One region of the Anaeromicrobium sediminis genome, then DNA from elsewhere that is predicted to be linked to it. Evidence: a T-box and tRNA genes for the amino acid it is inferred to sense, from the RefSeq annotation. Region 1 holds a T-box; the other regions hold tRNA genes.

Evidence for each region. A T-box is a leader RNA that pairs with one kind of tRNA and senses whether it is charged. The one in region 1 lies ahead of proS (proline--tRNA ligase), so its partner is inferred to be a tRNA-Pro.
Region 2: it has a tRNA-Pro gene. The T-box ahead of proS (proline--tRNA ligase) is inferred to sense a tRNA for this amino acid. The anticodon was not compared.
Region 3: it has a tRNA-Pro gene. The T-box ahead of proS (proline--tRNA ligase) is inferred to sense a tRNA for this amino acid. The anticodon was not compared.

What each region holds. Positions count from the first base shown of each region.
Region 1 covers NZ_NIBG01000008.1:1,882-12,142, forward strand. The annotation lists gene prdR (sigma-54 dependent transcriptional regulator PrdR) at 1-158, opposite strand, end outside; gene proS (proline--tRNA ligase) at 339-1,778, opposite strand; T-box leader at 1,852-2,068, opposite strand; gene ilvC (ketol-acid reductoisomerase) at 2,520-3,512, opposite strand; gene CCE28_RS10295 (putative bifunctional diguanylate cyclase/phosphodiesterase) at 4,070-5,761, opposite strand; gene CCE28_RS10300 (hypothetical protein) at 5,975-6,508, opposite strand; gene clpB (ATP-dependent chaperone ClpB) at 7,130-9,721, opposite strand; gene CCE28_RS10315 (DnaJ C-terminal domain-containing protein) at 9,733-10,261, opposite strand, start outside.
Region 2 covers NZ_NIBG01000013.1:1,134-11,394, forward strand. The annotation lists gene fabI (enoyl-ACP reductase FabI) at 187-957, opposite strand; gene CCE28_RS14005 (peptidoglycan D,D-transpeptidase FtsI family protein) at 987-2,384, opposite strand; gene CCE28_RS14010 (FtsW/RodA/SpoVE family cell cycle protein) at 2,368-3,600, opposite strand; gene CCE28_RS14015 (FHA domain-containing protein) at 3,603-4,040, opposite strand; tRNA gene CCE28_RS14020 (tRNA-Pro) at 4,342-4,418, shown strand; gene CCE28_RS14025 (sensor histidine kinase) at 4,473-5,855, opposite strand; gene CCE28_RS14030 (response regulator transcription factor) at 5,852-6,550, opposite strand; gene CCE28_RS14035 (SHOCT domain-containing protein) at 6,686-6,913, opposite strand; gene CCE28_RS14040 (SHOCT domain-containing protein) at 6,927-7,106, opposite strand; gene CCE28_RS14045 (sigma-54-dependent transcriptional regulator) at 7,233-8,582, opposite strand; gene CCE28_RS14050 (ATP-binding protein) at 8,575-9,996, opposite strand; gene CCE28_RS14055 (methyl-accepting chemotaxis protein) at 10,075-10,261, opposite strand, start outside.
Region 3 covers NZ_NIBG01000011.1:93,161-103,421, reverse strand. The annotation lists gene CCE28_RS13285 (Rqc2 family fibronectin-binding protein) at 1-491, shown strand, start outside; gene pyrR (bifunctional pyr operon transcriptional regulator/uracil phosphoribosyltransferase PyrR) at 488-1,030, opposite strand; gene CCE28_RS13275 (RluA family pseudouridine synthase) at 1,041-1,970, opposite strand; gene lspA (signal peptidase II) at 1,979-2,416, opposite strand; gene CCE28_RS13265 (TraR/DksA C4-type zinc finger protein) at 2,495-3,112, opposite strand; gene CCE28_RS13260 (DUF5665 domain-containing protein) at 3,123-3,401, opposite strand; gene CCE28_RS13255 (5'-methylthioadenosine/adenosylhomocysteine nucleosidase) at 3,539-4,234, opposite strand; gene CCE28_RS13250 (DivIVA domain-containing protein) at 4,248-4,697, opposite strand; gene CCE28_RS13245 (YlmH family RNA-binding protein) at 4,710-5,498, opposite strand; gene CCE28_RS13240 (YggT family protein) at 5,512-5,775, opposite strand; gene CCE28_RS13235 (cell division protein SepF) at 5,794-6,228, opposite strand; gene CCE28_RS13230 (YggS family pyridoxal phosphate-dependent enzyme) at 6,240-6,932, opposite strand; gene CCE28_RS13225 (HlyD family efflux transporter periplasmic adaptor subunit) at 6,953-8,200, opposite strand; tRNA gene CCE28_RS13220 (tRNA-Pro) at 8,469-8,545, opposite strand; gene spoIVA (stage IV sporulation protein A) at 8,590-10,068, opposite strand; gene CCE28_RS13210 (NAD(P)H-dependent glycerol-3-phosphate dehydrogenase) at 10,209-10,261, opposite strand, start outside.

The DNA of each region.
Region 1 (10,261 bases):
CCTATTAAATTACTTTTCTCATCTATCATAAATGCTTCTTCCACATCCATCTCTACCATTAATCCAAAAACGCTCTTAATAGTGCAATTGTAATTGACCTTTAAGAAATTTTTGTTCATTATTTTTCTTATGTCAAAAAACAAATTTGTCACTCCCACGAAACCCACCCCTTATACTAGGATTTCAACTAGAAATATTACTTCTTCATTAGGTTCATATATTAAATTCTAATCCCTTACCCTTAAGAATAATCTTAATTTCATAATATCATTAAATTATATTATTTACAAAAAAAATCTCACTTATGATTTTACATAAGTGAGATTTCATATTTAAAATTAATATGCTCTTCCCCAGTAAACTAATTTCTTAGCTGGCTTTTCACAGCATATACAAGTATCTGCAATTGGTTCTTGATCGTGGAATGGCATACATCTAGAAGATGCTCCTGTATCTTCTTTAATTTTCTCTTCACAAGCTCTATCTTCACACCACATAGCCTTAATAAATCCTGGCCTATTAGCTACAGTTTCCTTGAATGTATCATAGTCAGTAGCTACACTAGTTTTTTCTGTTTGTCTAGTTCTTGCTGCCTCTAACATGTCATTTTGAATAGAATCTAGTGTCTCTGTAATCTTAGCTTCTAATTCATCTAAAGATACGAATACCTTCTCTCTAGTGTCTCTTCTAACTAATACAGCTTGATTCTTCTCTATATCTTTAGGTCCAATTTCAACTCTTAGTGGAACACCCTTCATTTCGTATTCACTATACTTCCAACCAGGTTTCTTATCACTATCGTCTAATTGTACTCTGAATTCCTTAGATAGTCTTTCCTTTAGTTCATTAGCTTTTTCAAGTACACCTTCTTTATGTTGTGCTACTGGAATGATTACTAATTGCTTAGGTGCAATCTTTGGTGGCAACATAAGTCCACTATTGTCTCCATGAACCATTATGATAGCTCCTATTAATCTTGTAGTAACTCCCCAAGAAGTTTGGTGTACATGCTTCATTTTACCATCACTATCAGTAAATTGAATATCAAATGCCTTTGCAAATCCATCTCCAAAGTAGTGAGAAGTACCACATTGAAGTGCCTTTCCATCATGCATTAAACTTTCGATAGTATAAGTAGCTTCAGCACCTGCGAACTTTTCTTTTTCAGTTTTTCTTCCCTTTATAACAGGAATAGCTAAGTATTCTTCACATAGTCTTCCATAAACGTCAAGCATTCTTAGAGTCTCTTCTTGAGCATCTTCTGCAGTTCTATGGGCAGTATGGCCTTCTTGCCATAAGAACTCTAATGTTCTTAAGAAAGGTCTAGTAGTCTTTTCCCATCTTACAACAGAACACCATTGATTGTATAACTTTGGTAGGTCCTTATATGAGTTTACGATCTTTGAGTAGTGCTCAGCAAATAAAGTCTCAGATGTTGGTCTAACACATAATCTTTCTCCTAGTTCTTCACTTCCTCCGTGAGTTACCCAAGCAACTTCTGGTGCAAATCCTTCTATATGATCAGCTTCCTTTTGTAATAAGCTCTCTGGAATAAACATAGGCATATATACATTTTCGTGACCTGTTTCTTTAAACATTTTATCTAGGTTACTTTGAATGTTCTCCCATATTGCATAACCATAAGGTCTTATAACCATACATCCTCTTACACTAGAATAATCAACTAATTCTGCCTTCTTAACTACATCCGTATACCATCTTGGAAAATCTACGTCCATATCAGTAATGGCTTCTACAAACTTTTTATCCTTTGACATGAATATCCCTTCCTTTCATTTATATATGTAATTCATGATTTGTTTTTTAATATAAAAAAAACCCTGCATCCCCAAAAGGGACCAAGATTCAACTGGCGGTACCACCCTGTTTGATTTAGCTAGAAAATAGGCTAAATCCACTTTTATGAGATAACGGTTTTCTCCGCTGTGGCCTTATTCCGGCACAGATCTCCGAGGCTGGTTCAAAACCTTCTTTTAGAAACTTCACACCAATCGTTTCCTCTCTGTAAAAAGATTTAATTTCTACTATTCCTCATCATAGATAATTTTTTAATTTTTATAAATTCATGATACTATTAATATTATTTTAATTTCCCCAATTTGTCAATATTTATAACACTTTTTCTAGTATAATTATCATTATATTTTCATAGGTTCAATTTCGTTACTAATATTCTCTTCTATATATGTACTTAGATAAATTATAACCGAACTAAAGGTGTGTAAACTTATTTCAGTTCAATAAAGTCTAGCTACTTACAAGGGATTGTGGATGAAAAATTTTTAGAAGGTGGAACATCAGTATACACTTTACTGTAAACAATTATGAACTTTCTATAGTAATTATAAGATTTACACTATATAGTCTGATAGTGACTTACCTTATAAAATATTTTTTATCCACATGACCGAAGTAAGTTCATATACATTTAGATTGGACATGGTTTATCTATATAGATAAGGACGGTTAGTTAATAACCGTCCTTAATAAGTAAAATTCTATTTTTTTAACCAAGACATCATACTTCTTAACTCTTTTCCTACTTCTACAATAGGGTGTTCTAATTCTTGTCTCTTAACAGCATTGAATACTGGTCTATTAGCCATATTTTCAGTAATCCAATTCTTAGCAAATTCACCCCTTTGGATTTCTGATAAAACCTTCTTCATTTCTTTTCTAGTTTCTTCTGTAACAATTCTTCTTCCAATCATGTAATCTCCATACTCAGCAGTATCACTTACACTGTAGCGCATTTTTTCAAATCCACCTTCGTATAATAAATCAACTATAAGTTTAAGTTCATGTAAGCATTCAAAGTATGCAATTTCTGGTTGGTATCCAGCTTCTACTAAAGTATCAAATCCCGCCTTAACAAGTTCCGTAGCACCGCCACAAAGAACTGCCTGTTCTCCAAATAAATCTGTTTCAGTTTCCTCTTTAAAAGTAGTCTCTAGTACTCCTGCTCTTGCTGCTCCTACACCTTTAGCATAAGCTAATGCCACTTCCCGAGCATTTCCTGTGTAATCTTGATATACAGCAAATAATGCAGGAACTCCTTTACCTTCTTCATAAACCCTTCTTACTAAATGTCCAGGTCCCTTTGGTGCAACCATGAATACATCCACATTAGCAGGAGGTACAATTTGAGTAAAGTGAATATTGAATCCATGGGCAAATGCAAGGGCATCTCCTTCATTTAAGTAAGGTTTTATGCTTTCTTCATATAAAGCCTTTTGCTTTTCATCTGGAACTAAAATCATAACCACATTAGCAACTCCAGCAGCATCCTTTGTATCCATTACCTCAAGTCCAGCTTCTTCTGCTACCTTCCATGATTTACTTCCTTCATAAAGGCCTACTACCACATCTACTCCACTTTCTTTTAAGTTTAGGGCATGGGCATGACCTTGACTTCCAAATCCTATAATAGCAACCTTTTTCCCCTTAAACATTTCTAAATTTCCATCTTTTTCATAATACATTTTTGCCATACGAATCGTCCCCTTTTCAAAATCTTTCGAATATTCTTATTATTTGTTTTAAGAATGGCTATTTTAGTAAACCATTCTTATTTTAAGAAATTTTAAAAAAATCTCTCATCCCCAAGACACAATACACTTGTATCTTAGGGATGAGAGACTTCTCATGATACCACCCTATTTCATAAGTTATTCACATAACTTACCTCATCAGGTCAAAATTAACCCTAGCCATATAACGGTGGCACTCCTACACAAATAGAATTCCGGCCTCACTTACTCTTTTCATTTCAGTTTGGCAGTTTGGAAGTGATTATTATATACGCCTTTAATGCTAACTCTCAGCTCTCATTAGCTCTCTGTAATTAAAGTTATCGTATTTTTCTCTTCCGCATTACTTTTACGAATTTTCAATTTATTGTTAACTATCTTAACACTATGTTTCAAAATAGTCAATATATTTTTTATATTTTTTTACATTTCATATTACTTATTATTAATAGTAGCTCTGCATAGGGTTTAGGCCACTTTATTATTTTATAATTTCATGACCTAAACTCCATAATTATTTAAACTGATTTACTTTTAATCCTAAAGTCACCTGATTCACACATCATATGTTCAATTTCTTCAATAGTAACTGGCTTACTAAATAAATAGCCTTGATATTCATGGCAGCCAATTTTATTTAAAAATTCTAACTGTTCTACAGTTTCAACTCCTTCAGATACAATTTTTATCCCCAATTCTTTTGCCATTGTTACAACTGCTTTAATTAAAGATTCATCCCTTTTATCTACACCTATACCATCGACAAACAATTTGTCAATCTTTAATACATCTATTGGGAATATTTTCAAATAACTTAAGGATGAATATCCTTTACCAAAGTCGTCCATGGACAAGGATATTTTCTTTTTCTTTAATTCTTCCATAATATTATGGGCATATTCTATATTTTCCATAGCTGCAGTTTCAGTAATTTCTATGTTTATAAATGATGGATCAATGGCTGTATTCATTAATATGAACTCTAATTTATCCATAAACTTACTTTCATTAAATGATTCGGCAGAAATATTTACAGCAATACTTATTGGCTCTAAATCCATATCTATCCACTTTCTAATTTGTAAACAAGCCAATTCTAATACATGCTCATCTATTTCTTTAATAAGACCCGTTTCTTCAGCTATTGGTATGAAATAATTTGGATAAATTAGTCCAAGTTTAGGGTGATTCCATCTTACCAATGCCTCTAATCCCGTAATTTTTCCCGTTCTAACGTTAACCTTAGGTTGGTAGTGAAGAAAAAACTCTCTATCCTTCAGTGCCTTCCTAATCTCTCCTTCAATTTTAATCTTTTTCCTTATTTCTTCATCCATTGTACTATTATATATTTTATAATTATTTCGTCCCATTTCTTTTGCTTTATACATTGCAATGTCTGCATTTTTGAATAATACTTCTCCATCACCTGCATCATGAGAAAGTATTGAAATCCCAATACTACAAGTAACATGTATTTCCCTTTCTCTTACTATAAATGGACCTTTAAAAATATTTATAATATCTTTAGCAATAGATTCTATTTCCTCAATATTCTGCACAATTATTATAAACTCATCTCCACCTAATCGGCCAATGGTATCCTCTTTTTTAATAATTTCTTTTAGCGTACCAGCAACACTCTTTAAAAGATCATCGCCCCAATAGTGGCCTAGTGTGTCATTTATTAATTTGAATTTATCTAAATCAATAAATAATATTCCCATTTTACTGTTTTTTCTAAGGGCTTCTTCAACAACTAATGTTAAATGTTCTTTCACAAATCTCCTATTTGGTAGATCTGTTAAGCAGTCATGAAAGGCAACATATTTTAACTTTTCTAAAAGTTTTGTCTTTTCTTCAATGGCCTTTGAAAACCCATATGCAATAAATATTATTCCTAATCCTAGGAAAATTTCCTCAAATATAATATCTTGCCATTCTGGAAATGAAATAAATTTAAGTTCATCAAGGGCATCATTTAATGTTGAAATGGCAAAAAGGGCCCATCCTATACTTAAATATGTTATTTTAGATTCTAAAGAAATAAGAAAACAAATTACACTAACAATAAAAAATGTCCCTTCTATTATGAAGTCATGGCTATCCACTTCTAAATTACTTTTAATACATATAAAATTTGTTACTAAAATTAATCCAAATAAAATTCCAATTAATATTTTCATCGATTTTTTTAAGGTTTTCTTCTCCATAGATTCCTTGTCTCCCCTTAAAATAGCTTTTTCTGTCCTTAGATTTAAAAATTCTACATTTTTTGGAATTTCCCTCTTTTTTGTGACTAATCCTTTATTTGGATTTTATTTTAAAATATGGAGAAATACTATTTAAATTTCAAATATAAAAACTCCTGATGATCCAGGAGCTTTTATATGTTCATGAACTGAAAATTTTACATGTACTTATTTTTAGTTTAATTTTTCTACTCTTTTAAGAATATCATATGTATGATCAAATACATGCCTATTGCAAATATAAAAATAATCTTTATTATTAATTATTATAAAGTCGCCTTTCTTACCATATTGCTTGCCCATATAGCAATCTATAAGAACGTCTTCTTGGGCCTCTACTCCTATTAATTCCATGTATTTAACCCTATATACATTCCAGTTTAATATGTCTTCCTTAGAAAAGTCTACACAATCAGCATCCTTTTCATGTTCATATTTATAAGTTCCTATTACACTATCTATATCAGAAACCTTATCATCTACTAAATCATGCTTTCTTTCAAAATGCTCAGGAGCTGAAGGATAAAGTTCTCCAAATATGCCTACCACAACATAATGCCCTTTAGGCACCATCAAATTCCCTTCAATAGTAAGTATCTTAATTTCTTCATTTGTCTTAAAGGCTCTTAATTTAATAGTTTTTTTAACTACAGTATATTTATTATCTAATAGATAGGGATCGTCCTTTAACATGTCTAAATATAACATATTATAATCCATCCTTTCTGTGCAGTCTATACTTTTTCACTTCCTACTTAATTTTTTGCTATTTTTGTAAATGCTATACGGATATTAAAGGAAATCCATTAATATTTAACCTATTTTATTGGAATAATACTGTATAACTAAATACTTATATGGGAGGGCTATTCTTGGGATGGTTTGTTTTTTGCGCTATAGCTTATGCTATTGTATTATTTTTAATTCCTTTAAATAAATTTAAATATTTATTACCTATTGGATTAATTTCAATGGTTATACTCTATTTAATAGATAGTACCCTAATTAGACTTGGAGCATTTTCATATAGTTTTCCAAACCCAATATTGGGAGGATTACCTACCCTTTATTTACTTAGTGGTTTTGCAGGAGGTGTATTTCTTGTATATTTTTTACCCTTACGAAAAAGATGGCAATCCCCATATATACTATTAGCCTCACTAATTTTCCTTATTATAGAATTCCTAATGATTCACCTTAACTATTTCCACCATCATAAGTGGAATGGACTAAACTCTTACGTGCTCAATATTTTTGGCTTTATTATAGTTTTGTGGTTTGCACAATATTTTTATGTGCCTAAAGAATAAATTATAAAAGCCAAAGATTTTACTCTTTGGCTTTTATAATTAGGTTATTATCTTTAGCATGAATTATAACTTCATCTTCTTCCTTTATGTCACCCTTAATAATTTTCTTGCCTAATTCTGTTTCCACATATTTTTGTAAATATCGTTTAACAGGTCTTGCACCATATATAGGTGAGTAAGCATTTTCACCTATATGCTTCTTTCCTTCATCCGTTAGAGCTAATTTAATATTTCTATCATCTAATCTCCTTTGAATATCTTCAAGACTCAGCTCTATTATCTTAATTACTTCTTCTAAGCTTAGGGGTTTGAATGTTACTATTTCATCTACACGATTTAAAAACTCTGGACGGAAATCTCTCTTCATTGCCATATCCATTTGTTCTTTGGCAGAGTCACTTATTTCTCCATTTTCTATTCCTTCTAATATGAAATTACTTCCTATATTAGAAGTCATTATTATAACTGTATTTTTAAAGTCTACTGTTCTACCTTGAGAATCAGTAAGTCTTCCATCATCCAATAATTGTAACAATATATTAAATACATCTGGATGGGCCTTTTCTATTTCATCAAAGAGAATTACAGAATAGGGTTTTCTCCTAACAGCTTCTGTTAACTGGCCACCTTCTTCATATCCCACATATCCTGGAGGTGCACCTACAAGCCTTGATACAGCATGTTTTTCCATATACTCAGACATATCTATTCTAATCATATTGTTGTCACTATCAAATAAGGCTTGGCATAGGGTTTTAGCAAGCTCAGTTTTCCCCACTCCAGTAGGTCCTAAGAATATGAAAGATCCTATGGGCTTATTTAAATCCTTAAGGCCAGCTCTAGCCCTTATTACAGCGTCACTTACAGCCTCTACAGCCTCATCTTGACCAATTACTCTCTTATGGAGAATACTTTCTAGTTTCAGTAGTTTTTGCTTCTCACTTTCTACTAGCTTTGAAATGGGAATTCCCGTCCATTTTGAAACTACTTCTGCTATTTGTTCCTCTGTAACTTCTTCTCTCAGTAGGTTCTTTTCTTTATTTTCCTGTCTTGTCTTTTCTTCCTCTAGTTTTTTCATTAATTCAGGAAGTCTTCCATGCTTTAACATGGCCAAAGTATTTAAGTCATAATTTCTTTCTGCCCTTTCTATTTCATATTTTGTTTCATCTATTTCTTGCTTAATTTTGTTTATATTTTCAATACTACTTTTTTCTAGTTCCCACTGGACTTTCATAGAATTAGCCCTGTCATTTAAATTTGCCAATTCCTCTTTTAATGTTTCTAATCTCTTTTGGGATAACTTATCATTTTCCCTTTTTAAGGCTTCCTTCTCAATTTCCAATTGCATTATTCTTCTACTTATCTCATCTAATTCTGCAGGCATACTGTCTATTTCAGTTCTTATCATGGCAGCTGCCTCATCCATTAAATCAATGGCCTTATCTGGTAGGAATCTATCTGTTATATATCTATCTGATAAGGTTGCTGCCCCTATTATGGCATTATCAGTAATTCTTACACCATGATGAATCTCAAACTTCTCCTTAATACCCCTTAGTATGGAAATAGTATCTTCCACATTAGGAGGATTTACCATTACCTTTTGGAAACGTCTTTCTAGCGCAGCATCCTTTTCAATATATTTTCTATATTCGTCTAGGGTAGTAGCCCCTATACAATGTAATTCTCCACGAGCAAGCATAGGTTTTAGTAAATTACCCGCATCCATGGCACCTTCTGTCTTTCCGGCTCCCACAATGTTGTGGATTTCATCTATAAATAGAATTATCCTTCCTTCAGACTTTTGTATTTCGTTTAATACGGCTTTTAATCTTTCTTCAAATTCTCCCCTAAACTTGGCCCCTGCAATTAAAGCACCCATATCTAGGGCAAATATAGATTTATTCCTTAGACCTTCTGGCACGTCCTTATTTACAATCCTCTGGGCTAATCCCTCTGCTATGGCAGTTTTTCCTACTCCTGGTTCTCCAATTAATACGGGATTATTTTTAGTCCTTCTAGCTAATATTCTTACCACATGCCTTATCTCACTGTCCCTACCTATTACTGGATCTATCTTTCCCTTTCTTGCTAGTTCCACTAAATCTCTACCGTATTTTTCTAATACATTATAGGTATCTTCAGGATTTTGGGATGTGATTCTTTGATTTCCCCTTACTTTGTTTAAAGCCTCTAAAAATCTCTCTCTATTTATATTGTATTTTTTAAATATATTTTTAGATGGTATATTCTTATTGTTCATTAAGGCCAAATACATGTGTTCCACACCTACATATTCATCCTTGAATTTCTTAGCTATATTTTGAGATTCAATAAGTACCTTATTTAGTTCTCTAGTTAAATAAGAAGAATTAGCTCCATTTCCATGAACCGCAGGAATTTTATCTACTAATTCACTTACGTCCTTAATTAAGAAGTCTTTATTCTCCCCCATAAAATCTACTAATTTAGGTATAAGGCCATCTTCATCAGTTATTAAACTAAAGTGAAGATGAGCTGCATCTATTTGTTGTTGATTATTTTTAGTAGCAATTTGTTGCATCCTCGATATAGCACCTTGTGCCTTTTGTGTAAATTTTTCAAAATCCATACATATACCTCCTAACTTCTCGGATTAAATTTAGATATATCCTTTAGTTTTTCATATAGATTTTTTTCTTCTTCCGTAAGGTTTTTAGGGTTAACAATTCTAGTTTTTATATATAAGTCTCCCGCATTTCCAGTTCTGTCCTTATATCCCTTTTTAGGTATTTTAATTTTTCCATCTGGCTGAATACTAGGTGGAATTTTTACTTTAATTTTCCCATCTAATGTCTCTACTATGGTTTCACATCCAAGAGCTGCTTCCCATGGGGTTAAATCCACCCTTGTATATATATTTAGCCCGTCTAATTCTAATGAAGAATTCTTTTCAAAGTTGATTTTTAAATATAAATCTCCATTAGGGCCACCCATGCCTCCATGTCCTTGTCCCTTTAATTTTATTTTCTTTCCTGGCAATATGCCCTTTGGTATTTTTATAGAAAGACTTTTATTTCCCTGTTGAGTTTTCAAGTTAATAGTCTTTTTTGCTCCTTCATAGGCTTCTTTAATGGAGACACTTATTTCTGCTTCTATATCTTGACCTTTA
Region 2 (10,261 bases), on a different contig from region 1:
AACATTGTGTCTAATAATAAGTTTTTCTATTATCATAATATGAGTTTTTATAAAAGTAGTGCCAAGCTACTTATTTATATGACCGAAGTAAGTTCACATACATTTAGATTTGACATGGTTTATCTATATATTTCAAAAATAAAAAAATCCTTGAGAGTAAATTTACTCTCAAGGATTCTATATTTATTATCCTACCATGCTAAATCCAGCATCAACGTGAATAACTTCTCCTGTTACTCCTGTACTTAGATCACTACATAGGAATACTGCTGTTCCTCCAACTTCTTTAGGGTCAACTGTTCTTCCTCTTGGAATCTTGTCCTCTGCTTGCTTTAATAGGTCGTTAAAGTCTTTAACTCCTCTAGCTGCTAATGTCTTAATAGGACCTGCTGATATAGCATTAACTCTAATTTCCCTTTCTCCAAGATCTTTAGCTAAGTATCTTGTAGATGCCTCTAAGGCTGCTTTAGCAACTCCCATAACATTGTAGTTAGGAATAGCTCTTTCAGCTCCTAAGTAAGTTAATGTAAGAATTGATCCACCCTCAGTCATAATTTCTTGGGCATGTTTAGTTACTAATACAAATGAATAAGCACTAATATCATTTGCTAATTTAAATCCATCCCTTGATGTATCATAGAAGTTTCCAGCTAATTCTTCCTTTTTAGAGTGAGCAATAGCATGAACTAATCCATGTAACACTCCTACATCTTCCTTTAATTTTCCAAATACTTCTGCCACATTCTCATCATTAGTAACATCACATTCATAAACCTTAGCATCTTTCATATCATCGCTAAGTAATTTTTCTAAATTTGTCAGACTTCTTTCTCCTACATATGTAAATGCTAAGTTTGCTCCATGTTTATGAAGCTCTTGTGCTATACCCCATGCAATACTTCTTTTGTTTGCAACTCCCATTATTAAGATATTTTTACCTTTTAATAATCCACTCATAAATATCTCTCCTTTATTCATAATTTTATCTATTCATTCAATACATTTAATGCATTTTTTAATATGTCTCTTGCGATAGGAGCTGCTGATACACCCCCACCTTTTCCCTCATTCTCCAAAACTACTACAACTGTAACCTTTGGATTATCTGCTGGTGCAAAACCTACAAACCAATCATGGGACTTGGAATTTGTCTGGGCTGTCCCTGTTTTACCAGCCACTTTAACACCACTTATTTTGGCTTTCTTCCCAGTTCCAAATTGAACCACATCCATCATCATATTGGTCAATTCCTTTGCATTATATCCATTAGTAGCATTTGCTAATCGTTTAGGCTGAGTAAGTTCTATTATTCTATTTTTACTATCTGTAATCTCTTTTACTAAATAGGGTCTCATTATATCCCCATCATTTCCTATGGCAGAAGTTACCATAGCCATGTTTATTGGGGTGACTAAAAGTTTTCCTTGGCCGATAGATAGGGATCCTAAATCCACCTTTGACATTTGTCTATCTATTGGAAAAACTGAATTCTTAGTGGCTATGTCAAAATGTATATCTTTATTAAACATATACTTTTCAGCCGTCTTTTTTATTTTATCATAACCTAAGTCTAATCCCATTTGAGCAAAGGCTACGTTACAAGAATAAGTCAAAGCCTTCCTCATGTCAACTTCTTTATGGGCTATATTTTTATAGTCTTTTAATATAAATCCATCAATAGTAGTTTGACCCTCACAAAAATACTTTGGTTCAAGGTCATAGTTAAGGGCACTAGTTCCAGTTACTAGCTTAAATACAGACCCTGGTGTATAAAGACCTTGCGTTGCTCTATTGAGTAATGGGCTATTCTCATTGTTAGCTATAGCCTTCCAATTTTCCACTATTTCATTAGGGTTAAAGTCTGGCTTACTAACTAATCCATAGATTTCGCCTGTTTTAGGATTCATAGCAACTACAGCGCCCTTTTTACCTTTCATTCTTTTTTCCATATAAGATTGAATTTCATGGTCTATAGTTAGAATCAAATTATTTCCTTTATTATTTCTCCCAATTATAGTATCTCTTACCTTTTCAATGGGAGATTTATCAAATCCCAATAATACTTTATTAAAGGATTTTTCAAGACCTGACTTTCCATATTCTTTGAAAGAGTACCCTATTATGTGAGAATACATATTTCCAAAGGGATACTTCCTTGTTTTATCTACATTCTCATAATTATCTGCCAATATTACTTTATTTCTATCTAAAATTTTTCCTCTTAAAATATTATCCTCTTTAATCCACAGTCTCTTATTATAAGGATTATTAATTATTTCATCCACTTTAAATGCTTCAATATAACTTAAATGTAGTATTAATCCCAGATACATAATACAAAAGAGCAATAGTACTTTTATAATTCTCTTAGATATGATGTTCATCTTTCTCCTCCTGATATGTATCTATTTCCTCAGAAGCTACTTGAAGTATTCCTACTAGTAAAAAGCTAGAAACTAGTGAACTTCCACCGTAACTTACAAAAGGAAGAGTAACTCCCGTAAGAGGAATAAACTTTGTAACTCCACCTATTATTATAAATGCTTGAAATCCTAATATAACTGTCATTCCAATGGAGACTATCTTAAAAAATTTATTATGCTGATTAAGTGCTATTTTAAAGCCCCTATATATTAATATTAAAAACAACATTATTACTGCAATTCCACCAAATATACCCAATTCTTCACATATGGCTGAAAATATGAAATCCGTATGTACTTCAGGTATTAGTTTAGGATATCCAAGACCTAATCCCGTACCAAAGAACCCTCCTGAAGCTATGGCAAACAAGGATTGAGTTATTTGATAACCTTCTTTTTCTATATATTTCCATGGATCTAACCAAGCTATTACCCTTACTCTTACATGATATACAAATATATAACTTAATATGGCTATTACGGTTGCCAATATAATTTGAACATATATTTGCTTTCTATCCTCTTCATTAATGTATAGAATCATAAAAAAGGTAAAGTAAAATATCATGGCTGCTCCTAAATCTCTTTGAATAAATAAAAATAGTATGAACACATATATGGAGCCTAAGAACACATAAAAATTCATTTTTTTATTAGAATAGTAAGAAGCCAAATAAAATACAAATAATATCTTAATTAACTCTGATGGTTGCAATCCAATTGGTCCTATTTTAATCCAGTTAGTGGCACCTTTTATTTTATCTCCTAAAACTAAAGTTAGAATAAATAGGCCAACTGATATTATAATATAATGTTTAGTCCAGTTTTGCCAATTCTTGATCCTCTTAACAGCCACATAAGTTATGAAATAAAAAATTATCCCAATGGCAAACCAAGCCACTTGCTTTAAACCATATTTAGGGTTTAATCTATAAATCATTATTACACCTATACTAGATAACATACTTACTATTAGAAATATATAATTGTCTCCATTTGGAGATAATTTAGATAAAGAAAGATTGGCCACATATATGGTTACAATAAACAAGCCTCCCCACAAAAGGGTCCCTGGATCAAAGACGTTCTGATACATATAAAGCAAAAATATTGCCAGCAAATTTATTAAAACTATTAGATTTTGAGGCATCTTTTTAAAAAAGAAATCATTAAACATCATTACACCTCTTTAACGGTATCCACGTATAAAAATTCTACCTGACCCATTTTTATTCTATCTCCATTTTGTAACATAACCGTATCTATTATTTTTTCTCCATTAATAAAAGTTCCATTTGCACTATTTTCGTCTTTTATTAAAAAATAATCCTCATTTAAAACTATTTTAGCTTGATAGTTTGATATGGTTGGATCTTTTATGGTTATATGGTTATCATTTTTTCTTCCTATGGACATGGTTTTATCTAAAGGATATACTTCCTTTATTTTAAAGGGCAAGGTGTCCTTCCTATTTATAAGCTTTAAATATGGACAATTTCCAATTAGTCCTGTCATATTTTGAATATCTAAATAAATCATTTTCATAATATTAAATATAAATAGATATATTATTAAAATAAATGCATATTTAATTATTGTTGAAAAAAAATTATACATGTATCATACCTCCATATCTATTTTACCATTTATTAGCTAGATTCCCAAAGCATATTAGAGTTTATCCATATAATTCCTATTAAATACTATACACTATAATTATTAAAAAAATATTAATTCTATTAACTTTTATTACCTAGTCCTATTTTATAGAACATTTCAACAATTCCTTATTTTCTTATTATAATCCAAAATAAGGAGTATTTACTAGTATTTAAGAGTTTTTTTTATTTTCCACTTAAAAATAGTCAAAATTATAACATGCTTTTTTCCCTAGATAATGGTAAACTATATTTGTCGACGGGGTGTAGCGCAGTTTGGTAGCGCATCTGGTTTGGGACCAGGGGGCCGCGGGTTCAAATCCTGCCACCCCGACCATTAAAAAACTTAGCATAATATGCTAAGTTTTTTTTATTTAAATTTTCTCGTATTTTAAAATTTAATTATAAACGTAGTACCTTTTCCAATCTCACTCTCCACTTCTATCTTTCCTCCATGGGCTTCAACTAATGTTTTTGTAATAGTTAGTCCAATTCCCGCTCCTCCTGTTTCTCTACTTCTTGACGCTTCTCCCCTATAAAATCTTTCAAATATATAAGGTAAATGCTCATTTGAAATACCTATTCCTTCATCCTTTATCCATATGATAATTTCCTTTTCATCCTTCTTTAATCCAATTTCTATCACTCCATCATCATTAGAATATTTATAAGAATTTGAAAGTATATTAAATAGTATTTGTTTTATCTTATCCTCATCCATAAACACTTCTACCTTAGGTAATATGTTCATAATGATTTTTAAGTTCTTCTTTGCGTATTGAGGTTTAAAAGTGTCAATTACTTTTTCAAGTGTATTGGATAGACTAAAATGAGTTTTATTTAAATTCAAGTTACCTTGTTCTAATCGAGCCAGATCTTGTAAGTGATTTACTAGCTTTTTTAAGCGTAATATTTCCTCATGACAACTTTGGAGTCTTTCTGGTGTTGGTTCCCATATTCCATCCATAAGAGCTTCCACATGGGTTTGCAATGTTGTAAGGGGCGTTCGAATTTCATGAGCCATATCCGATGTTAATCTCTTTCTAAGTTTTTCTTGGTCCTGTAGAGTTTGAGCCAAATAATTTATTGATTTTGAAAGCTCATCAATTTCTCTAGCATTGCTATTCACTTCCGAACGTATTTTTAGGTTTCCATTTCTCATTTCATTGGCTATTCTTGTAATTTTCCCTAATGGTCTTGTCAATTCTTTTGACATGATTAAACTTATGATAAATCCAAATATGAATGTGATTATAACAGAAATTAAAAAGGATTGATTCAATGTATTTTTAAATCCAATGTCCCTTTCATTGAGATTTGATGTACCAAAATAGCCAATTATAATTGTCCCTATATTCTCTCCATTTTTCATTATGGGAAAACTCTCTTCCTTATAGGAGGTCAATGTTGAATTGGACTGTCTATTCATCATATGTTTCATCATAGAACCCATCATTTTTTTATGAACAAGATGACTTTGGCCAGATGAAAAGACCACATTTCCATAGGTATCATTAATCTGTATATATAAATCCTCCAAAACTGCGTACCTTTGAATTTGACTATCATGTATTTTTTTAAAGGGATTCTTAGGATTATACAATTCTTCTACTAAACTTTTCACCTTATCAATCTTTTTTTCGTGCTCCTCTAATAGGTATTTGTCAAACTTTTTATCTATCATATAATTAGAAATAATACTTGTAATCAAAATAGAAATAGATACTGTAAGTAAAAAACTAAGGGCAAATCTCTTTCCTAAGGATGTTTTCATTTTTTATCTCCAAATTTATAACCTACCCCATATACTGTTTGAATATAGGTTGGTTTCTTTTTATTGTCTTCTATTTTATGACGAATATTTTTTATGTGAGTATCAATTATCCTATCAAATCCATCATATTCTAGACCAAAAGCCTTTCTTAGGAGCTGATCTCTTGTAAAAACTTGCCCTGGATTTGATAAAAACACATTTAGGAGTTTAAACTCATTAGGAGTTAAATTAACTAATTTGCCCTTTTTCTTTACCTCAAATCTCTTTATGTTAACTTCCAAATCTCCATCATTAAAAGTCAAATAATCTGCTAAGGGACTATTTTCTCTGTATGCCCTTCTCATAAGAGCTCTTACCCTTCCTACTAACTCTCTAGGACTGAAAGGTTTTGTCAAATAATCATCTGCTCCAATAGCCAATCCTTGGATTTTTTCATCTTCCTCATTTTTTGCCGTAAGCATAATAATAGGTATATCTGAAGTAGTTCTAATTTTACTGCATACCTCTTCTCCCGAAGTCTTTGGCAACATTAAATCTAAAACAACTAGATGTATAATCTCTTCCTCAAAAATTTCTAAAGCCCTTTCTCCATTTGTAGCAACAAGAACCTCATACCCTTCCTTTTTTAAATAGGCCTTTACTACATCTAAAATTTTTTGTTCATCCTCAACCACCAATATTCGTTTTTTATCCATTATTAAACACCTCTTTAAACACACTTCCTCTTATTTATATTTTGTCATAAGTAATTATTATTATAAATAAGCTTCTTCTACATAGCTATAATTTCCTATAGATTATAAAAACATAGCTAGAGAATAATTCTCTAGCTATTTCCCTCTTATGACTTTTTTCTTTTGAATATATTCATCTTCACTAATTTCACCATTTACAAACTTTAAATCTAATGTTTGTAGGGCATCATTTCTGTTATAACTATTATTTCTCATAATTTTAGCAGTCCATATACAAAGGCCTACAACCACTGCTATACCTAGCCCCATGCGTATAATCATCCATGGCCACCATGCTCCATAACCAAATCCAAATCCACACATATCCATAAACCTCCTAACTTCTTAATATATCTTTCTTACGCTTATATTCTTCTTCTGTTAGTTCACCACTTATAAACTTTTCATCTAAAATTTCTAAAGGACTTCTTTTACCAGAACCATATATTGACTTATGGTTATCTTTAGAAAAATGTATAATTAGAAAAATTATGATTGGTATCCATAATAACATCATAAATTTATCCCTCACTTTTCTTCTTTTAATGTAATTATAGTAAAGAAATGTGTAGGAATTATGTAGATAATAAAATTTTGTTATAAATAATAGGTTTATGAATATGATTGTGAATAATAACACTAACTATTTCATATTGTATTTTTCCATCCTATATATAAGGGTATGCCTTGTAATACCTAATAATTGTGCTGCCTTTGTCTGATTATAATTCATTTTATCTAATGCCTGTTGTATTAACCCTTTCTCTACCTCTTCTAGATTAATACCCTCTTTCGGCAATATAAATTCACAAGTCTCTTTATTTTGTAATAGTATTTCCCTTGGCAAATCATCTCTATAAATTGTATTTCCTTGAGATAATATGACAAGTCTTTCAATAACATTTTCAAGCTCTCTAATATTTCCCTTCCAGTTATAATTAACCAACATTTCTAAGGCATCATCACTTATGTTTATTTTATCTCTTCTCATTTCTTTACAATATCTTTGTATAAAATAATCTATTAATTGAGGAATATCTTCTTTTCTTTCCCTTAAAGCTGGCAGTTCTATAGGTATAACATTTAATCTATAGTACAAGTCTTCTCTAAAGTCTCCTTCTTCTACCATTTTCTTCAAATCCCTATTGGTTGCAGAAACAACTCTAACATCCACTTTAATTAATTCAGTTCCCCCTACACGCTCTATTTCTTTTTCTTGAAGAATCCTTAAAAGTTTTACTTGTGTAGCAGGGCTTAATTCACCTACCTCATCAAGAAATATGGTTCCAGCATCTGCCCTTTCAAACCTTCCTGGTTTTCTATTTGTGGCCCCTGTAAAAGCTCCCTTTTCATGTCCAAACAATTCACTTTCTAATAAGCTTTCGGGAATTGCTCCACAATTTACTTTTATATATGGTTTATTTTTTCTCTCACTATTATAATGTATAGCATTTGCAATCAATTCTTTTCCCGTTCCACTTTCACCAGTTATTAAAATCGTTGCAGGACTTTTAGCAACACGATTTACAATTGCTAGTACTTCCTTCATTTTATCACTATTTCCTATGATTAATTTTCCAGTCTTATCCTTTAATTCTTCTGTTAGAAATTCTATCTGTTCTTTCATATGACCAATATCTAATGCTTTTCTTATTTGTAGTTTCAACTCTTCCACATCAAAGGGTTTTGATATATAGTCTAGGGCTCCTATTTTCATTGCCTCTATTGCAGATTCCATTGTTCCATGGGCTGTAATCATTATTACAGGTACATTAGTATTAAATTCCTTTATCTCTTTCAGTGCTTCCATTCCGTCCTTTTTAGGCATTCTTAAATCTAATAATACAAGATCAGGTTCATTTGTTTTCACTTTTTCTATTGCCTCTACTCCATTAGATGCAGTAATAATTTTGTATTCTTCATTCTTTAAGGCTTTTTTCATTGCCCATATCATGTTCTTTTCATCATCTGCAATTAATATCTTCTTATGCATGTTTCTCTCCTCCTTCAATAGTAATAGGAAGAAATACATCTATTTTTGTTCCTTTACCTACTACACTATCTACTGCAATATATCCCTTGTGTTCTTCTATAATCCTATGGGTTATGGACAAACCAAGGCCCGTTCCAATGTCTTTTGTTGTATAAAAGGGTTCAAATATTTTTTCAATTTTTTCTTTAGATATACCTATTCCACTGTCTTCAAAGGAAATTTTCAACCAATCCTTTTCTTTTAATAAATCAATATGAATATTCCCACCATCTGGCATAGCTTGTACAGCATTAAAAATTATATTTACAAAAGCCTGCTTTAATGCCTCCGCATCCACAAATAAGTTTACATCATCTCTAGATTTATAATTTATTTTCACACTATGCTTTTGTGCATATTGTTGGGTAATCAAAAGGATATTCTCAAGTAACCTATCTATACTCTGAATCTTTCTCTCATGTATATTAGGTTTTGCAAAATCCAACATACTTTTAATCACCGTATTTGCCCTGTCCACTTCATGAATTATAATCTCAAGACCTTCTTCTAACTCTTCATCCTCCGTATCCTCATGTATGGTTTGTGATATGGTCTTTATTATTCCTAAAGGATTTCGTATCTCATGGGCAATGCCAGATGCAAGTTCACCTAAGGCTGATAACTTTTCAGCTCTCCTCACTTGTCTTTCTAGATTTCTTATTTCAGATATATCTTCAAGTACAATAACAACGCCTTCTACTTTATCTGTAATGCTTCGTAATGGATATGCAAATAATTTTACATAAATATGCTTTCCTTCTATAGAGTGACATTCTGTTTCCATATTCAAGTCTTTTTTCTTATCATTCAATACATTTATTAATATTCTCTCCACTTTATCATACTCTACAAATAGAGACCTTAAGTCTTTTCCCAAGTATCTTTCATTTAGATTAAATAGTTTTTTCCCTTCTTTGTTAATGGATTGTATTTTAAAATCCTTATCTACAGCTATAAAAATATTTGTTATACTATCTAATATATTTTGAGTATAATTTTCAAGATCAGTTAATTTTTTAATTTGTACTTCTAACATTTTTTTCTTATTAAAATCAGATTTAACTAAAAATCCTGTAATTGCACCTATAACTATAAACATCATAATTTCGAAAATTTGATTCAAGACCTCTATATTAATTTTTCCGAAATATATCATTAAATGGGGAGCATATAGTATAGAAATGAAAATTGAAGCCAATAGGCCCCCCTTTAATCTAAATTTAAAAGCAGCAACAATGATAGGAATATAATACAACCTTCTATAAAAATCATGTATATCCCATTTTGTATCTGTAGTAAAATAATGAAGTAGTGTAATAGTTATAATAGTCATACTTATAAATAATATATCCTGAATCTTTTCTTCATTTCTCATGATTTATCTCTCTTTCATATTTATAATTATCTTAGTGATTATAAAATCCCATGAAATTTATTTCATGGGATTTTAGTTTTATACTTTAAAAAATTCAATCATCCTATTTAAGGCTTCTGTCATTTCATATAATTGTTCTGATGTTACTCCTATTTCTTCTGTTATTGCAACTTGTTCCTGCATATTTCCATTCATATTTTCCGTAGATAAAGCCACCTCCTGAGCAATATCCACTACTTTTCTTGTTGTTTTTGTCATTATTCCA
Region 3 (10,261 bases), on a different contig from region 1:
GGTCTATGAATGAATTGGAAGAATTAAGATTAGAGTTAATAGAAGAAGGTTATCTTAAAAAAAGAAATATTCCTAAGAAGAAAAAAGAACGTAAGATGGAATTTGTTAACTTTCTATCTTCTGATGGTTTTACCATATATGTTGGAAAAAATAATAAGCAAAATGATTATTTAACTTTAAAATTTTCTTCTAAAAAGGATTTATGGTTTCATACAAAGGATATTCCTGGTTCCCATGTAATAATAAGTACTAAAGGTCAAGAAGTTCCTGAAAGTACCATAAAAGAAGCTGCAGAGCTTGCTGCATTTCATAGTAAAGGTAAACTATCTAGTCAAGTTCCTGTAGATTATACTTTAATTAAAAACGTAAAAAAACCTAGTGGAGCCAAACTGGGCATGGTTATTTATGATGATTATAATACCATGTATGTAACTCCTAGGAAAGATTTATATGAAATATTAGAAAAAAACAAAGAAACTAGTCACTCTTAGTGACTAGTTTCTTCTATAAGTACTATGTTAGTTCCGTCTATTTCTTCAAATTGTACTTTTACAATTTCCTCATTAGATGTTGGCACATTTTTGCCAACAAAATCAGCCCTTATAGGTAGTTCCCTATGACCTCTATCTATTAATATGGCCAATTGTATACTATTAGGCCTTCCAACATCCATAATAGCGTCCATGGCAGCTCTTACGGTTCTTCCTGTATAAAGAACATCATCCACTAATACAACCACTTTTCCATTAATATTACATTCAATATTATTACTATTAACAATAGGATTATCACTTACTTTTGTAAGGTCATCCCTATATAAGGTTATATCTAGACTTCCCCAATTAACCTTTTGTCCTTCAATTTCCTCTATCTTTTCTACAATCCTTTTAGCAAAAGGAACCCCCCTAGTTTTAATACCAACTATAACTATATTTTCAATTCCCTTATTTTTTTCAATAATCTCATGGGCTATTCTTGTGGTAGCCCTTTGTATGGCTTTTTCATCTAAAATTTTAGCTTTATAACTCATATTCTCACCTCTATTTTTTACTATTTCTTAATTTTTCTAGTATATGAGAAAAGTATTCAGGTAAATGTGAATCAAATTCTAAATATTCCTTAGTTTTAGGATGTATAAATCCTAATGTCTTAGCATGTAATGCTTGTCCTACTATATTTATTTTTTCCTTTTTAACTCCATATAAAGGATCTCCAATGAGTGGATGTTTAATATAGGCCATATGAACTCTAATTTGGTGAGTTCTTCCTGTTTCTAACTGGGCCTCTATTAGAGTATAATCACCAAATCTTTCTACTACTTTAAAATGAGTTATGGCATGTTTACTATTTTTAGTTACAACCCATCTTTTTAATCTATCAACAGGATGTCTTCCTATTGGAGCCTCTATAGTACCTCTATCTTCCCTTATATTCCCATGTACTATTGCCATATATTTTCTTGTTATAGAATGGTCTTTTAATTGTTCTGCTAAAAAATTATGGGCCACATTATTCTTTGCCACCATTAAAAGTCCACTAGTATCCTTGTCTATTCTATGTACAATTCCAGGCCTTATTACACCATTTATAGATGATAAGTATTCGCAATGATAAAGTAGGGCATTAACTAAAGTACCATCCCTATGACCTGGTGCTGGATGTACTACCATATTTCTAGGCTTATTTACTACCACCATATGATCATCTTCATATACTATTTCAACGGGAATGTCTTGGGCTTCTACTTTTAAAACTTCAGGTTCTGGAATTGATATTTCTATTGTATCTCCTTCTTTTACCTTATATTTTTTAGAAGTTTCCACCTTTCCACCTACAGATACATTTCCATCTTGTATGAGCTTTTGAATATAATTTCTTGATTCACTTTCTAACTTAGAAGAAATATATGCATCCAATCTCTTTTTCGAATCTTCGTTTTGTACACTAAATATTTCTAGGTCCAAATACATCTTCCTTTCTAATAATCTTCATCATACTTTATTAAATAATAGGATAACAATATGGCTCCTACAACTATACTAATATCTGCTATGTTAAATACGGGCCATATTCTAAAATCAAAATAATCAATTACATAATCTAATCTTACCCTATCTATGAAATTCCCTATAGCTCCAGCTACTATTAAACTTAAACTTACACTCATGAGCTTATGCATGTTCTTATTTTTAATAGAATATATAAATACTCCACCTAAAACTACAATAGTCACTACTACAAAAAACCACTTTTGATTTCTAAGTATTCCAAAGGCCGCACCTGGATTTTGCACATAGGTTAAATGAAATATATTATTGATAATTGGTATTGTCTCATTTACATGCATATTTGCTTGAGTTAAGTATTTAGTAAATTGGTCTATTAAAATTATTCCTACTATAATTATATAGTTCATAAACTCCCCCCTAAAATGCTGTCTCTCTGATTATATCACAATTTCAATTACTTTACTTAAAAAAGTGAAGCACAGGCTTCACTTTTGTTCTTCATAATATGATTCACTTATTTTATCTACTTCTTCCACTACTCCAGATATGGTATTATCATAGTTATTATCATACCAGTCTAGGGATTCATGCTTTGTCTTGTTGTTTCTATTAACTTCTTGAAGAGCATCTTCTCCATCAAAACCATTAAAATTAGCCTTATCTAAAGAATTTTCACCAAAGGGTGCTCCTAATACATCTTCTTCCACAGGACGCGTTTGCAAAATTTCATTAAGCTCTAGCCCATCTTCTTTTTCGCATTTTATACAGTTTATGGCTGTTGGCATAAATTCTAATCGTTCTTCTTTAATAGGTTTGTTACACATGGAACAAGTTCCATAAGTACCCTTTTCTATTCTCTCTAATGCATTGTCAATATCTCTTATATACAGTTTTTCATCATTTTTTAAACACATATTCATTTCCATTTGAAAGGTTTCTGTTCCCATGTCTGCTGGATGATTATCATAGGAGGATAATTCATAATTATAATCCTTTAGGGCATCATTGTTTTCATTTCTATTAGATAATTCTACAGTGTTTATAGCATTTTCCTTTTCTTTCATGAGTTTATTCTTAAAATAAGATAATTTATCTCTGTCCATTTTTAGCTCCTTATTTATAGTTTTCTATTATTTCTATTAATTTAGCTATGTAGCTTCCTATTAATGGCAAATCCACAAATTGATACAAGATATAGAGTGTCAGAGCTGCTAAAACTGTTAACCCTATGGCTGTTCCAAGACCCCTTGCTAATCCAATCATAAAGTTTAAGTATAAAATTCTTTTGGGATTTTCCATCAACTCTACATATTCTGCAATTTTTGCTTTTTCCATATCATTGGATAGCTTTGAGACCTTTTCATTAATTTCGGCCAAAAGTTCATCTTTCATAAAAGTTCTCCTAACATATTCTACTATTTTATTATTTCCATTTAGATCATTTTTATAATTATAATTCTTAAAGACACTGCTCATATTTTCATAAAAACTAAATAAAGAGCATGGCATTTGCCATACTCTTTCTATTTCTATAATGAGTTTAATATTCCTTCTAACATTTTCATGGAATTTTTAGCTGCGTTGTTTACAAATTCCCCAAAATTATCTGTAGCTTCACCATTTGCCTTATCTGAAATTGATCTTATTACTAAAAATGGCACCTTATTTACATGGCATGTATGTCCTATTGAAGCACCTTCCATTTCTGTACAAAGGCCTCCAAATTCATTCCATAAAAATGCCTTTTTATCTTTACATGCCACAAATACATCTCCTGATAAAACCCTTCCTACTTTTGTTTTATATTCCATGTCATTTCTAGCCTTAGTAGCTGCTTCTATAAGTTTTTCATCAGCTCCAAATATCCATGTATCCATTCTAGGAATTTGTCCTAACTTATATCCACCAAAGTTAGTAACATCAAAGTCATGTTCTAATACATCCTTAGATATTACCACATCTCCAATATTAAGTTCAGAGTCTACGGCCCCTGCTACACCTGTATTTATTATAGTATCTACTTTGAAGTTACTAATTAATATTTGAGTACAAATGGCTGCATTAACCTTTCCTATACCGCATCTTACTAAAACCACATCTTTATTACAAAATATACCTTCATGGAATGTCATACCTGCCATTTCAGTACTATTTTTCACTTCCATTTTTTCCTTAATTATAATCGTTTCTTCATCCATTGCTCCTATAATTCCAAACTTTTTCATATTATGCCTCCTATTATATTTCTTCAGTAATTTTTTCCATAGTCTCTAGTTGGGATTCTAGTAAAGTTTTAAATCTAGTTTTAAATATATTTAGTTGTTGTTTTGCTTGCTCATATTCCTTGTTTATATTTAAAACTTCATTATTAGCCTCACCTATTATGTTCTTAGCTTTAGCTTCCGCCTCTTGTATTATAATCTCTGCTTGTTTTCTTGCATTAGATCCAACATCCTCTGCAGTACTTTGGGCTACTACTAATGTATCCCTTAGAGTTTTCTCTATAGTTTCATACTTTTTAATTTGTTCTTGCACCATTTCAATTTTATCATTTAATTCTTTATTATCCTTATATAGTTTTTCATAATCATTAATGATTTCATCTAAAAACTCATCTACTTCACTTTCTTTATATCCCCTCATAGACTTTTTAAATTCTTTATTTTGTATATCTAGTGGTGTTATCATTAAATCCTCTCCCTAAAGCATTCTCTTAATTTGGACTTTATATCTATCTTTTTTAGTTTTTCCACCAACATGGAAAACTTCAATTCTTCCTTTTCCTCTTACAGAAATCACATCTCCAGAAGAAACTAGTGTTGAAGGCTGAGGTTGTAGTTTCCAATTCACCTTCACCTTATCACCTTTAATTAATTTAGTAGCTATGCTTCTAGATATGGAAAATCCTGTAGCCACTACACTATCCAATCTTAAAGAAGCCACAGTTGAAGTGACCATTTTATATTTATCTTCTTTTTCTATTTTATAATCCAAGTCCACATGTTCTATGGATATATTATTTCTTCCTATCTTTGTTAAATTCAACCTTATAAACTCATTAATTTCTTTATATCCAATTATTAAGGCTTCATTTTCATTGATTAAAATATCTCCAATTTTTCCTCTTTTTAAGCCAAGACCTAATATAGCTCCTAAAAAATCCCTATGGCTTAAGGTACTTTTGTTAAAATTACCCTCTACTTTTATTATTCCTATAGGATAATCTTCCTTTGTAAGTTCAAATATGGATGGATAAAAAATAATAATTTTTCTCTCTGCATTTTCATATGCTCCATATATAAAGTAATTCAAATCATGAATTTGTTCAATTATAGGTATGGCCATATTTATCTCATATGGACTATAGAATTCAGTTCCACATACTATATAATTTTTCAAACTCTTTTGTGCTTTATTTAATATTTTAGTCATTGTTTGTCTGTCTTCTGAATCTCTTATATGAGTTAAAAATCTATCTCTATTTATCAAGTTATCACACTTTCTATAATATGCTATTTATTAATCCATTTACTAATTGTAGAAAGAATATGGCAAAGATAGGTGATAAGTCTATCATACCTCCTCCTATGCCTATTCTATAGGATAACTCTCTAAATGGCGCCAATATGGGCTCTGTCACTTGATGCAGAAACCTATGCACACCTCCATAGGGATTATTACTTATCCAAGATAATAGTATCCTTGCAATAACTAAATATTCTATTACTCTAAAAAAATAATTAATTGATACTTTTAATATGTACATTCTTTCACCACCAAATTATTATTTTTGCCATGGGAAAATACCTTTATTTTTAAATTCTTCACTTATATTTCCACCTATATCCACATTGTTAGGAGCTAATATAAAAATCCCCTTAGAAATTTTTTGAATATTGCCATCAACTGCATATACGGCACCATTTAAAAAATCAAATATTTTTTTTGCCAAATCATTATCTAATTTTTCTAAGTTTATTATTACAGGTTTTCTATTTTTTAAATTATCAACTATTTTAGGGCATTCCTCAAATTCAACCGGTTCACATACCATAACTTTCATTTGAGAGTTAGTATGTATATTAAGCACTTTCTTAGCATTGTTTATAGTTTTTACCTCTTCTTCCACTTCTACAGGTGTATCCATAATTTCCTCATCCTCATCATAATCATCTAATCCCATGAAGTATTTCACCTTATCTACAAACTTACCACCCATTTTCGTCCTCCTTATTTATCATAATTTCTTAGTCCAAAAATTCCAGTTCCTATCCTTATAAAGTTAGCACCTTCTTCTATTGCTACTTTATAATCATTTGTCATTCCCATAGACAAATATTTCATATTCACATTTGAATAATCTTTTCCTTTAAGTTCTTCAAATATCTTTTTTAATCCCTTAAAATATATTCTTACATTTTCTGAATCTTCTTCATATGGGGCTATAGTCATAAGTCCTACTACCCTTATATTTTCCATATGTTTTATTTCTTCTAAAAAACTTTCAACCGCTTCTACCTTTAACCCAAATTTTGTTTCCTCATTAGCCACATTAACCTGTACTAATGTATCCATGATTATATTATGTTGTTTAGCCCTCTTATTAATTTCTTTTGCCAAACTCACCCTGTCTAGAGAATGAATTAATGAGACCTTATCAATTATATATTTAACTTTGTTTGTCTGTAGGTGACCTATCATATGTATTTTAGCATCTTTAATCTCTTCATACTTATTCATAATTTCTTGAACTTTGTTTTCTCCAACATCCTTAATATTTTCATTTAAAGCTTGTCCAATTCTGGCCGTGTCAATAGTTTTTGTTACTGCAATCAAAGTCACTTCATTCGAATCTCTATCTACCTTCTTACAAATTTCATCAATTTCGCTTCTAACATGGTCTATATTTTCTTTTATACTCATGCGTATCCTCCTTCAAATAATTAGTATATAATTTGCCCTTCTCTTATTCTATCTCCATTTCTCACAACTTCATCATATAATTTTACAGTTTTTATTGTCTTTATTTCTTCATTCACTTTTTTATAAAAGAAATTACTCTTTATTATTACAAACTCGTCATCATAACCTACTATGCTTATCTCTTTAAATACTGCATATCTATTTACATCTAATACATATACACCTACAAGACCATCCTTTTTTATTAAGGAGTCCTTTGGTATTTTTAATCCCTCATAATCAATTACAGATATTTCAGCTTTAGTCTGTCTAATTTTATGGAAATTCTCCATATATTGATTTATTTTAAATATGACAATGAACTTGTCCTCATTTTTTATAATTCTATATATCTTCCCTTCCACTTGACTATCAGAAATTTTTATCTTTATTCTTCTTCCTTCTTTATATTTGTCAATTTTATTATTATCTACTTCAGCAACTAGATACCAGGTGGTATTATTTACAACTTTATATAGTGGCTGGTTAATTATCGCATTTTTCGATTCTCTTAAATTTGTTACATCATAGTTAGCCTCTTTTACCTTTTCTAAATCTATTGTTGCCATATTATTAAGAGTAAATATATCTTCTAAACCATCAATATAATAGCTTATCAATCCAGATACGGGACTTTTCATTACTTGAATATCATTGTCTATTTTAATCTTCAACTCTTCTTGTTCCTTTTTCAACATATCAATATTTTTATTATAAAAACTTTTATCTCCTGCTATTATGTTCTTCTTATCTAATTTTATTTTAAGTTCTTTTTTTAAGTCTACTATTTTTTCCACATTATTATTTTTAGAACTCTCTTGTATCTCCTCTATTATATTATTTATTTCCTTATTTAATTTATCTATATCAGTCTTAAAAAATTTTTTATTTTCTAAGTTATTTATTCTTTGATTTATAATTTCTAACTTTTTGCGAGTCTCATCTTCAACTTTATCCTTTTGAATTTCTAATACTTTATACCCATTTTCAACCTTTTGTCCATCTTCCGCAAAATATTTGATTTCACCCTCATAATTTGCCTTAAGTATCTTTTCATCCCTTAGAATATATCCATCCACCTGATCAATAACTTGTAGATTTCCATATTGAGCCACAACAGTATCATTTGAATAAAACACCAAAGGCCATATTTTTAAAATAATATAACAAATAATTATTGCAAATATAAAGTATTTTAATTTATTATTTTTTTTACGCTTCCTAGAAATGTTTCATTCCTCCTCTCACACTAGTATTACTTCTGCACAGGAGCACGATTTTCCTTCATAAACTACAAAAAAACCATACTTCGTATGATTCGTTATGGAACCCTATGGTTCCCGTAGGCGTCTGCTAACGCAATCTGAATACCCTCCTTTAAAGAGGCAGGGGAATTCTTCCCCCACACCCCTTTCATTTTTTTACTTTATAGGAGTTTATATAATCTCCTATAAAGTAAAAAAATGAGGCTACTTAAAAAACAAGTAGCCTTTTTCATGGTCTGAGTGCTGGGATTTGAACCCAGGGCCTCTAGAACCCCATTCTAGCGCGCTACCAAGCTGCGCTACACCCAGAAATATATAACTATAATAACATTAAATTTATTATTTTACAATCTTTAAAGAATTATACATATCAATCCATTATTACCATCATTAATAATTTTTTGTAGAGTCTTTTGCATTTTACTTCTAGCATCATCAGGCATGGTATATAGTTTATGTTGTAATTGTTCTTTTACCATATCATGTAATGATTTTCCAAACATATTAGTTTCCCAAATTTTAGTAGGATCAGATTCAAATTCATCTAGTAAATACTTAACTAATTCTTCACTTTGTTTCTCTGTTCCTACAATAGGTGATACTTCTGTGGCAATATCAGCTCTAATAATATGAAGTGATGGTGCATTTGCTCTTAATTTAACTCCAAATCTATTTCCATGTTTGAATATTTCAGGTTCTTCTAGTTCTAACTCCTTTAAGCTTGGAGGTACTAGTCCATAACCAGTTTCACGTACATCATTAAGAGCCGTCTCTACCCTATCAAATTCCCTTTTAGCTCTAGAAAATTCTGTTATTAATCCTAAAAGTTCATGATCTCCATCTATTTTATGTCCTGTTATTTCTTCTAAAACAGAATAGAACATTCCCTCTTTTGCCTTCATATCTATATTTGTAACCCCTTTACCTAATTGTATATTATTAAGTAGGGCTTCTGATATTATATCTACATCTTTAAATCCATCCATGTTATTCTTAATATCATTAATGTTTCTAACATCATTACTCCAATCTCTCACTAGCTTCATAATATCTTTTTTAACCCAATGATCTGAATCTAACCCATCCATCCATCCTGGAAGTGATATATTAATCTCTCTAATAGGAAACTCAAATAGTACGTTTTTAAGAATCTCATTAATATGTGCCATGTCCATCTTAGCACAGTCTGCAACTACTACTGGAACTTTGTATTTTTCCTCTAACTGCTCCTTCAGTTCTAGTGCCATTTCACCATGTGGATTTAAAGAGTTAAGTACAATGACAAATGGTTTATTTAATGATTTTAATTCTTCCATTACTCGATTTTCTGCCTGTATATATTTATTTCTATCAATATCAGTAACAGTTCCATCAGTTAATATTACTAAACCTATAGTTGAATGGTCTGTTATAACTTTTTTAGTTCCTATTTCTGCTGCCTCTGCAAAAGGAATCTCCTTATCATACCATGGAGTTTTTACCATTCTAGGTTTTCCCTCTTCTTCATAACCAATAGCACCATCTACTAAATACCCAACACAATCAACTAATCTAACTTTAACATTAGCATTTTCATCTATGCTAAGTTGTACAGCTTCATTAGGAACGAATTTTGGTTCAGTAGTCATTATAGTTCTTCCTGCACCACTTTGAGGAAGCTCATCCTTGGCACGCTCTCTCATATGGGCATTTTCAATATTAGGTATAACCATTAGGTCCATAAATCTTTTTATAAAGGTAGATTTTCCAGTTCTTACAGGACCTACCACACCTATATATATATCTCCTTGCGTTCTTTCTGCAATGTCTCTATATATATCAAAGTTTTCCATTATTTTCCCCCTCCCATTATAATTGTTCCCTATATAAATTAGACATACTAACAGTATATATATATGTCTAAAAAAATTTATTATTACTTTTAAGAGTGGGTTTTAAGAATTTTTTTCACATAAAAAAAGATAGCTATTAACTAGCTATCTTTCCACTGAACATCATTTGCAACTTCTTCAATTTCATGGGTCT